Methylosarcina fibrata AML-C10: one gene and its partner. The protein of the gene in region 2 binds, or shares a complex with, the protein of the main gene of each other region. Links are inferred from orthologs where the notes say so. Each region holds a gene or a part of one and is shown on either strand. Other genes may lie near its edges.

What was found.
Region 1: the proteins of dnaG (region 2) and dnaB are in contact, whole or in part, in a crystal structure (PDB 2R6A), measured with the Geobacillus stearothermophilus proteins. The link is inferred for Methylosarcina fibrata AML-C10 from one-to-one orthologs. Residues at the interface, in WP_049624496.1 of Geobacillus stearothermophilus: Lys456, Leu457, Leu458, Pro459, Ala460, Asn463, Ala464, Leu467, Leu535, Leu536, Ile537, Ala538, Gln544, Glu545, Asp548, Tyr549, His552; in WP_033016901.1 of Geobacillus stearothermophilus: Ser13, Glu15, Ala16, Gln18, Glu91, Leu92, Asp94, Ala95, Val96, Pro97, Thr98, Ala99, Ala100, Asn101, Tyr104, Tyr105, Ile108.

The regions. Positions count from the first base shown.
Region 1 is NZ_KB889965.1:1,288,301-1,296,183, reverse strand. Bases 5,049-7,883 are described here. They hold dnaB (replicative DNA helicase), read right to left. Parts: upstream 7,246-7,883; coding sequence 5,851-7,245; downstream 5,049-5,850. Other genes in these bases: ssb (single-stranded DNA-binding protein), read left to right, coding at 7,438-7,883; alr (alanine racemase), read right to left, coding at 5,049-5,808. Also shown: A3OW_RS0106245 (PAS domain S-box protein), read right to left, coding at 1-352; A3OW_RS0106240 (DEAD/DEAH box helicase), read right to left, coding at 426-4,676; more of alr, read right to left, coding at 4,705-5,048. UniProt on the Escherichia coli protein: The main replicative DNA helicase, it participates in initiation and elongation during chromosome replication. Travels ahead of the DNA replisome, separating dsDNA into templates for DNA synthesis.
Region 2 is NZ_KB889965.1:4,615,682-4,618,576, forward strand. It holds dnaG (DNA primase), read right to left. Parts: upstream 2,369-2,895; coding sequence 632-2,368; downstream 1-631. Other genes in the region: rpoD (RNA polymerase sigma factor RpoD), read right to left, coding at 1-549; A3OW_RS0121880 (GatB/YqeY domain-containing protein), read right to left, coding at 2,392-2,844; rpsU (30S ribosomal protein S21), read right to left, coding at 2,858-2,895. UniProt on the Escherichia coli protein: RNA polymerase that catalyzes the synthesis of short RNA molecules used as primers for DNA polymerase during DNA replication.

The DNA of each region.
Region 1 (7,883 bases), 3.3 Mb from region 2 along the record:
CCATAACCGTCTGCAAGGCCCGTTTTTCCTGCTGGTATACACGGGCAATGATCAAGCTGTAGATGGCGCCCACGCTCGCCAAAAGAATGGTCCGAAGCAATTCGCTGGGGTGGGTAATATAGAACGAGTGATCCGGCTCGGTCAGAAAGTAGATGCTGGCTGCGGTGCTCAACGCCGTAGTGAAAAGCCCGGCCTTTAATCCGCCCCGCCAGCCGGAAAAAGCGATGACGATCAGAAACAGCAGGAGCGGCGAAGAATTTCCGAAAATGAACTGTAGCTTTTTTAATACGAATAAAATGGCCCCAACCCCCAGGATCGAGGCGATATAGGCATTGCTAAGAAACTGTTTCATTAAATAGTGATTTCTTCGATTTCCAATGTTCGCGGAAGGGCCATGGGGAATGTGCATCATAAAGATTGATTTCCTATTTTCCCATCAACGCCCATTGCAGCCGCCATTGATGCTCGGCATCCATCGGTTCCAGATAAGTGACTTTATCGCGCTGGCCGAACGCCAGAGGTACGCCGTCGCGGTAGATCATGCGCTGGCCGGAAATCGACGGAATCCGCTCGCCGGGTGTAATGATACCGGACAAGTTCAACGGATCGGCGCAATTGATTACGGTCAGTTCGCCGGTTTTGGGGTGCTTGCGGACGTCGCGCAGGGCACTCAGCGCTTCCGGCAGGGCGAATTGTTCGCCGGCGAACCCCTGTACGAAGCGGCCGCCGCGCAGTTCGCCGCGGGCTTCCAGGCGGCGGTAGACATAAAGCAGTTCCCGCCAGGTCGGAAGGTTTTCTTCATTGTCCAGCAACTTGCGGAAAATCACGCCGTAGCGCAAAAGCAACGTGCGGGCAACGTGTTCCACCGGCTGATAGGAATCCTCGGGTTTGGAACGTTGAGGACGCAACAAAGACCAGCGGCCGGCGGCGGCCAAAGGATCATGAAAAGGATAGCGTTTGCTGCGCCGATGCAGAATTTTTTGCGGCACGACCAGAGTGCGCAGGCCCTGGAAACTGTCCGAAGTGACCAGGCCGGCGGCGACCAGAACGCCCAGGGCTTCTTCGAGCTGCGTTTTCAGAAGGCCGGTTTCGCTCGTCAGTTCCTGAAAAAAACTGGCGCCCCATCGGCTGAGTGCGTCATAGACTCTCAGGGCGTTCCCGGACAGATCCAGCTTGTCTTTGTCCGGCAGCGGCGAGAAATGGCGCCACTCCTCCAGATGAGCGCGCTCGATCAAGGCGATCGCCGTCGTTTTTCCGGCCGATTTGGGATGGCTTCCGGTCACAGGCTTCAACCGAAGCCAGATGAACTGGCCGGAATTGCACAGTTGATCCAGCTCCGAAGCGTAATAAGGCTTGCTTCGGCGCGGCAGGACGTCCGATTCCCAGGCGGCGGCCGGCAAATTGCAGCCTTCGAGTTGCTTCAGAATTTTGGCCAGAGCGGCCTCGCCGGCCACCGGTTCGTGCAGCCTGTGCCAGCGGAACAGAAAACGCATGTAGTCGGCGGGCGCTACCGGCTCGATTTCGTTGCGCAATTGTTTCAAGGTATAGCGGTGAATGCGCGCGAGCAGCGACCGTTCGCACCACTCGGTTTCCCCGCAGCCCGGAGTGAAGCTACCCCGAAGAACCGTACCCTGTTGTTCCAGGGCCAGCAGCGCCCGCTCGATGCCGGCGTTCGGCAAAGCCAGAGAGGCTGTTAGGCGCTCGGCCGTGACCGGCCCTAATCCTTCCAGCCGGCTGCGCACCAATTCCTCCAAGGCGGTTTCCCGATCCTGAGCCGAATCGCCGGCAGCGGCATCCATGGCAGGCGACAAGGAAGCCTCCGGATAGACGATCTGTAATTCGTGCAAGCGTTCGGCGGCGGCCCACAGACGCTGGCCTTGAGGAAGCGTCATGGCCGTGGCGCGCCGATCCTGCTGCAGATTCGCAAACAACGCAGACCAGCCGGGAGCGCTCCGGCCTTCCTGTTCGGTCAGGCAGCCCAGCACCACCAGCGCGTCATGCAATTCGTCTTCATCGCGCGCCAGGGGCCAGGCTTCCTGCCGTACCCGTTCGATGGCTTCGGGATTCAGCCGGCCGATGTCGGCGGCCTCCGCCGCGCCGGCGAAACGCCTTTGCTGTATCGCGAGCGTGCGCCGTTCCTCTGCCGGCGTATCGTCGAGAAAGGCGTAGGGCCGGGCGTTGATGATTTCCTGCGCCATCGGCGACGGCGTGGTCAGATCCCGCGCGACGATGCGAACGGCGCCGTTCTCGATGCCTTTCAACAATTGTTTGAGGCCGTCGATGTCCATCAGTTCGTGCAGGCAATCCCACAAGGTCTGATTGACCAGGGGGTGATCGGGCACTTCCCGGTCGCCGGCAATGTTCTCGAAGCAGGCCAGTTGATCGGGAAAAACGACGGCAATCAAATCTTCGGCGTCGTTGCGCTGAAACTGGGCCGGCACTTTTTTTCCTGCCCGGTTGCGGGGCACCGCCAAAGCCGTGTTCGCGACCCAGCGCCAGCGCGACGGAAACATCGGCGCCGCCAGCAGCGCCTGCACCAGAACCTGTTCGACGCTGTCGGCTTTCAGATAGGAGGCAGGCTCCAGCAGCGGAAAACTGTGGGTCGGGCCCAGCGATAGAATGATGTTGTCTTCGCCGGCCGCGGCTTGCAGTTCAAAATTGAAACGCCGGCAGAACCGTTTGCGCAGCGCCAGGCCCCAGGCCCGATTGACCCTGGAGCCGTAGGGCGAATGGATGACGAAATGCATGTCGCCGGTCTCGTCGAAAAACCGCTCGAAGACCAGCGTATTCAGAGTCGGCAATACGGTCAGCGCGGCTTTCGCGGCGGCCAGGTAATTCAGCAACTGTTCGGCCGCCGCGGCAGGAAGCGCCGGCTCGCGCTCCAGGAAGGCGCGCGCCGCCTCGGGCCCTTGTTCCAGCATGCAGTCGAGCTTTTCCGAAAGATCCGAGACGGCTTCCGACAATTCGACGGTGCGGCCCGGCGCTTCGCCGAACCAGAACGGAATGTTGGGCGGTTGGCCGTGGGCGTCTTCGACGAATACTTTGCCCTGTTCGATCTTGAGCATCCGGTAGGAGTTGTTTCCGAGCTGGAAGATGTCGCCGGGGATGCTTTCAAAAGCGAAATCTTCGTTCAGCGTGCCGACGAATAAACTTTCAGGCTGCAATATTACGTCGTAATCGAACTGGTCCGGTATCGCGCCGCCGTTCAGGAGCGCCGTCAGCCGGGCGCCCTTGCGGCTTCTCAGCATGCCGTGGACGAGATCGCGGTGGATGTGGGCGCCGCGCCGTCCGCGCCGGGTGTGATAGCCTTCGCCGAGCATTTTGACCACGGCCGAAAATTGCTCCTCGGTCAGTGCACGGTAAGGCCAGGCCCTCGTGAAGGCGCGGTACAGCGCCTGCTCGCTCCATTCCCGGCAGGCAACTTCGGCGACGATCTGCTGCGCCAGCACGTCCAGAGGATGGTCCGGAATCCGAATTTGATCGAGCCGGTCCTCGGCAATTGCCGCAAGCAGGGCGGTGCATTCCAGCAAATCGTCCCGTGACAGCGGAAACAGCCGGCCTTTGGGCGTGGCACCGAGACGGTGGCCGGAGCGTCCGACCCGTTGCAAAAAGGTCGCGATCGCGTGCGGCGAGCCGAGCTGGCAGACCAGATCGACGTCGCCGATGTCGATGCCCAGCTCGAGCGAAGCGGTTGCGACCAGCGCTTTCAGCTTGCCTTGTTTCAGGCGTTGTTCGGCCGAAAGACGGTGTTCCTTGGCCAGACTGCCGTGATGGGCGGTGACCGCGTCCTCGCCGAGCCGTTCGGCCAGGGCCGCGGCCGCGCGTTCGGCCAGACGGCGGGTATTGACGAAAATCAGCGTGGTATGGTGCTCGAGAACGAGCTGTTCCAGGCGGTCGTAGATTTCCGTCCAGACTTCGTTGGCCATGACCGCTTCCAGCGGCGAGCCGGTGACTTCGATTCTGAGGTCGCGGCGGCGGACGTGGCCGGTGTCGATGACGGTGCAGGGCGTGTCCCGGCAGCCGTTCAGGTAATGGGCGATCGCATCGAGCGGCTTTTGCGTCGCGGACAAACCGATTCTGACCGGAGGTTTTTCGGTCAATTGGCACAGGCGTTCGAGCGAGAGCATCAGATGCGCGCCGCGTTTGTTGCCGGCCAGCGCATGGATTTCGTCGACGATCACGGTGCGTACGGTTTTCAGCATGTCCCGTCCGGAGCCCGAAGTCAGCAGAAGATACAAGGATTCCGGCGTCGTTACCAGGATGTGCGGCGGATAGCGCTTCATCGCCGTGCGCTCGGCCTGGGAGGTATCGCCGGTCCGGGTTTGGGCTCTGATGACGATGCCCGGCAGGGAGGCTTCCAGCAGCGCCATGCCGATGCCGGACAGCGGCAATTCCAGATTTTTGTGAATGTCGTTGGACAGGGCCTTCAGCGGCGAGACATAAAGAATCCGGGTCTCGTCGGGAAGCGTTGATTCCAGTCCCTGCCGAACCAGTTGATCGATGACCGCCAGAAAGGCGGCCAGGGTTTTTCCGGAGCCGGTCGGCGCCGCGATCAGCGTCGATTGCCCGGCCTGGATCGCGGGCCAGGCCCGGAGTTGAACTTCCGAGGGCGCCTTGAAGCGGCCGAAAAACCAACCGGCCACGACCGGATGAAATGAATGTAGCAAGGGACTCATTGCGATAGTCGTATGATCCGGCGCGCCGTCATGCTCTGGCCGGCCAATTCCGCGGCTCGTCGACGATGATCTGCACGCGTTGAGTGATGCCGCAGACCAGCGTGTAGGGAATGGTGCCTGCGTGCAGCGCGATTTCTTCGACCGGAAGATTTCTTCCCCACAGGCAGACGGGATCTCCGGGTTTGGCATCGGGTTGGGTTTCCAGATCGACGGTGATCATGTCCATGGAAACCCGGCCGATCAAAGGAACGCGCCGGCCGTTGACCAGCACCGGCGTGCCCGTTTCGGCATGGCGGGGGTAGCCGTCGCCGTAGCCGATCGCCACGACGCCCAGGGTGGTGGGCCTATGGCAAACCCACCCCGTTCCGTAACCGACCGTTTCGCCTTTTTTGAGCGGCTTTACCGAGATCAGCCGGGAGTATAACTCCATGATCGGTTGCAGGCCGAGCTCTGCTCCGGTACGGTCCGGAAACGGAGAGATTCCGTACAGCATGATGCCGGGGCGGACCCAGTCGCTGACCGCATCGGGCCAGGCCAGAATGCCCGCCGAATTGGCGATGCTGCGCAGACCCGGATAGGGGCGCACCGTTTCGTTGAACAGCTTGAGTTGTCTTGCGGTCTTGCCGTCGTCGACGGCGTCGGAGTTGGCCAGATGGGTCATCAGATGGCAGGGGCCGCGGACGATTCGGCATCGGCTCAACCTTCGATAGGCGGCGTCAAATTCTTCCGGCTTGAATCCGAGCCGGTTCATGCCGGTGTCGAGCTTCAGCCAGGCGTCCATTTGCCCGGTCTCGGTCCTTCGTTCGAGAACGTCGAACTGAATGAATGAGTGTACTACCGAGTCGAGACCGTAATGCAGGAGCGTGTCCAGTTCTTCGTTAAAGGTAAAGCCTTCCAGGACGGTAATGGGGCGTCGAACGCCCGCGTTGCGCAAATAGATGCCTTCGTCGACCCGGGCGACCGCAAAGGCGTCGGCGTTAGCCAGAGCCTGAGCGATGCGCACCAGGCCGTGGCCGTAACCGTTGGCCTTGATGACCGCCATGATCCGGGCTTTGGGGGCATGGCGGCGGGCGATCTCAAGATTATGCTGGGCGGCTTCCAGATGGACGAGAGCGTAGGTGGCCGGCATCATCGGAAGCCCTCGTCGTGGCCGATGGTTTCGGAGAGGCGGCTTTTATTCATAGTCGTCGCTGCCATAAGGATTCCCTGCGTAATTTTCAAAGCGGGTATATTGCCCGAGGAAGGTCAGCCGGACTGTGCCCAACGGGCCGTTACGCTGCTTGCCGACAATCACTTCGGCGATGCCTTTGTCCGGACTGTCTTCGTTATAGACTTCGTCCCGGTAAACGAACAGAATCAGGTCGGCGTCCTGCTCGATCGCGCCGGACTCCCGCAAGTCGGACATCATCGGACGCTTGTTCGGCCGCTGCTCCAGGTTGCGGTTCAACTGCGAGAGCGCGATCACCGGCACGTTCAATTCCTTGGCCAGCGCCTTCAAACCGCGCGAGATATCGGAAATCTGCTGAACCCGGTTGTCGCCGCTGCTCGGCGACTGCATCAACTGGAGATAATCCAGTACGATCAGTCCCAATTGGCCGTGTTCGCGCGTCAGCCGCCGGGCTCTCGAACGCACTTCGGTGGGCGTCAGCGCGGGCGTGTCGTCGATAAACAGCTTGGTTTCGGCGAGAAGGCTCATCGCCGAAGTCAGGCGCGGCCAGTCGTCGTCTTCCAGCTTGCCGGTGCGGACCCGGTGCTGGTCGATGCGGCCCAGCGACGACATCATCCGCATCGCCAGAGCGTCGCCCGGCATTTCCATACTGAAGACTGCGACTGGCGTGCCGCTTTTGATGGCGATATTTTCCGCCATGTTCATCGCGATCGTGGTCTTGCCCATCGAGGGACGGCCGGCCACGATGATCAGGTCGGCCGGCTGCAGGCCGGAAGTCAGCCGGTCCAGCTCGGTAAAGCCGGTGCCGGCGCCGGTAATCGAGCCTTCCTGGGCGAACATGATTTCGATCTTGTCCACCGCGCGCGCCAGCAGCGTTTTGATCGACTGGAAGCCGCCTTGTCCGCGCTGACGCTGCTCGGCGATTTTGAAGACGTCGCGCTCGGCCTGTTCGAGCAGTTCGGAGGTATCCCGGCCTTCGGTATTGAACGCGGAATCGGCAATCCGGGTGCCGACGTGGATCAACTGGCGCAGCACCGACCGGTCCCGGACGATGTTGGCGTAACTGACGATGTTCGCGGCGCTCGGCGTTTCCTTGGCCAGCAGGCCCAAGTAGGCCAGGCCGCCGACGTTTTCCAGTTCGCCCACCGCTTCCAGGGCTTCCGAAATGGTGATGACGTCGAACGGAACCTGTTTTTCGGCGAGAGCAGCGATGGTTTTGAAAATGAGGCGATGGTCCTTGCGATAGAAGTCCTCTTCGGACACTTTATCCGAAACGGAATCCCAGGTCTGATTGTCCAGCATCAATCCGCCCAGCACCGATTGTTCGGCCTGAATCGAATTGGGCGGGATCTTTAACGCTTCCAGCGAAACGTCCTGAGGATAGAGAAGTGGTTCTGACATAACAATTCCGGAATGATGGGTAAAGATTTTTTCCGGGTCGTATTCGCAAGAGCCCCGGTTTTGATATACTGCCATTTTATCAAATTTAACTGTGACTCCATGCACCGGCCTGACAACTTTCTCCGTTCGAACATGTCTCAGTTGAAATAGAAATGCTTAGATGCAGTGGAAAATAACATTTTGGAGTAAAAGATGCTGAATAAAGTTATATTGATAGGAAGGTTGGGTGCCGATCCTGAGGTTCGCTTCATGCCGAACGGCGGCCAGGTAACGACCATTCGCCTGGCTACCAGCAGAAGATGGAGAGACAAACAGACGAACGAGCGCAAGGAAGAGACCGAATGGCACCGCGTGGTTTTTTTTAGCCGTCTTGCCGAAGTGGCCGGCGAATATTTGAAAAAAGGCAGCCAGGTTTATGTGGAAGGACGCATTCGGACCCAGAAGTGGCAAGGACAGGACGGACAGGACCGCTATACGACCGAAATCGTCGCGGAAGAGATGCATATGCTGGACAGCCGCAGCGGCGGCACCGCCAGCTTCGGCGGAGACCAGCCTCAAGGCGGCCATGCCCCTGCCGGCAGACCGTCGTCGTCAGGACACCGCTCCGAGGCGATGCCTTCCGACTCGATGCCGCCTCC
Region 2 (2,895 bases):
GGCGGCGACGGCGGCAAGATCTTCAGGTTCGCTCAAATCGACAAAGCCGGTGATTAGATCGGTCAGCCGGATGCCGCCTTCTTCTCCGGAAATGGAGTCATAGGATTGCAGAAAGTCTTCCACGACCATGCAGGAACGAGAGATTGCCTTAACCAGTTGTTGCTGGCCTTCTTCAATGCGCTTGGCGATTTTTAACTCATCGGAGCGCGTCAACAGCTCTACCGAACCCATTTCCCGCATGTACATGCGAACCGGGTCGGTCGTTCTGCCGAATTCACTGTCGACCGAGGCGAGAGCGGCGACTTCTTCCGCATCTTCGTCATCGGTAGTGACTGCGGCCGAGTCGGTGATCAGCGAGTCTTCATCGGGGGCGACTTCATAAACCTGAATGCCCATGTCGTTGATCATGGCGATGAAGTCTTCGATTTGCTCAGGATCAACAATGTCACTAGGCAAGTGATCATTCACCTCGGCATAGGTCAGAAAACCCTGGATTTTGCCTTTGGCTATCAATTGTTTAAGCTGGGATTGCTGTTGTTCTTGATTCATCATTCACTCACCGAATAAGGATTCAGCCGGACTAAACTGAACAGATAATTATACTATATAAATTTAAATTTTGGCATCACAATTATTTATGAGTATGAGCCAGAAGTTTTCGTAACAAGTCTTTTTCGCGCCTATCGAGTCCCGCGGATTGTTCCTTGGCCAATAATTTATCCAATACCGAAGATCTGGATTGGGCCAGGAGCCTATCCAGCGCATCGGAAAATTCGGCTTCAAGGCCGTCAGGCGGCACCAGTAAGGGTAAAAGGGCTAGGGCTTTGACGGATTTTTCTTCGGGTTTTTCCCGGAAAATCTCGAGCAGCGCGCCGGCAGTGGCCGGTGTGTTTGCGAGAACCGCGTGCAGGATATCTTTAAACAATTCCACGCCGGGAAAATCCAGCTCATTCCAGTCAATTTCCTTTTGTTCAATCAGTTCGACCAATCGAGGGTTCTGCACTAATAAGGCCAGAGCGGTCCGCGCGGAGGACGGTCTGCCTTTTTCTTGAAGTGGCTTGCGGTCATATTTTCGCTTAAGTTTAGCCGTATTCTCCGAAACATCCAGCGAACGATACTCCGTTAGCTCCCTGAGCCTCGCAAACATCATTTCCCGGAATATGCTTTGCGGCAATTTATCCAGATAGGGTTTGGCCCTGTTGACCAGTTGGGCCCGATCTTCCAGTCTGCTCAGGTTTAATTCCGACGAAAGCCGGGTAAAAAAATAGTCCGAAAGCGTTTCGGCTGCTTGCAAACGATTGGCGAACCCCGTCTCGCCTTCCTTGCGAATCAGGGAGTCGGGATCCTCGTTTTGCGGCAACAACATGATGCGTACCTGCCGGCCATCCCTTAGACAAGGAAAAATCGGTTCCATTGCCCGCCATGCCGCTTCCCGGCCGGCTTTGTCGCCGTCAAAGCACAATACCACTTCGCCGGTGAATCGAAACAGCAGTTCGAGATGTGCCTGGGAGGTGGCTGTTCCTAACGTGGCGACGGCGTAATGAATGCCGAACTGCGCCAGGGCGATGACATCCATATACCCTTCCACTACCAGAATCCTTTGGGGTTTGGAATTCTTGCGCAGCAGTTCGTACAGTCCGTATACTTCCCTGCCTTTCTGAAATAGGGGCGTTTCCGGAGAATTCAAGTACTTGGGCAAAGAATCGTCGAGAATGCGTCCGCCAAAGCCGATGACTCGTCCGCGTTTGTCTCGAATCGGGAACATGACTCGGCCCCGAAAACGGCCATAGAGATCGCCTTCTTCGTTCCTGCCCAGTAATCCGCAGGTTTGCAGACGTTGCGAATCGAACCGCTCTTGTAGTTTTTTCCATGCCAGAGGGGCATAACCGAGCACATAATCGGCGATTACCTCGCCTGAAACGCCGCGGTTTTGCAGATATCCCAGGGCTTTTTTTCCTTCCGGATGGGTATTCAATTGTTCGGTATAAAAAGCGGCCACCTGCTCCATGGTGCGGTAAAGCAGGGGTAAATCCCCTTTGTTGCCGGAGTCGGGTTTTTCAAAAGCCTCTCTCGGCACTTCCAGACCGGCAAAGGTTGCCAGATCCTCGACGGCTTCGACAAAATCCAGATGATTAAAATCCATCAGAAAGCTGATGGCATTGCCGCTGACGCCGCAACCGAAGCAGTGATAGAACTGTTTGTTCCGGTTGACGGAAAAGCTGGGGGTTTTTTCGGTATGAAAAGGGCAACGGGCTACATAATTTGCGCCCGTTTTTTTAAGAGGGACGTGGGTATCGATCAAATCGACCAGATCAACCCGAGCTAAAAGATCGTCAATAAAGGTGCGGGGAATTCTGCCGCCGGACATGGCCGATACCGGAACGGAAGCGCCTAAGCCGATAATGCAGCCTTGATTTTGTTGCTCACTGCCGACATATCGGCGCGCCCTTGCATTCTGGCTTTCAGCAAGCTCATAACTTTCCCCATGTCCTTGATCGACCCGGCGCCGGACTCGGCAATTGCCTCGTTGATCATTGCATCGATTTCCGCTTCGGTCAGGGCTTGCGGCAGGAATTCCTGGATTATTTTCGCCTCGGCCTCTTCCGCTTCCGCCAGATCAAGCCGGCCGGCGTCGGTAAACTGCCGGATGGATTCGCGCCGCTGTTTCAGCAGCTTGTCCAGCACCAGAATGGCTCGGTCGTTATCCACCGTAATCCGTTCATCGACTTCGACCTGCTTAATGGCGGCCAGAATCAAACGAATCACGCCCAGTCTGAATTTGTCGCCGCCTTTCATAGCGGCTTTCATGTCGTCCTTGATGCGATCCGTTATTGATGATTCCATCATGGCAGCCTTGTCAAACCGCAGGACGGCCGCGACGCAGATTTTTTAGCG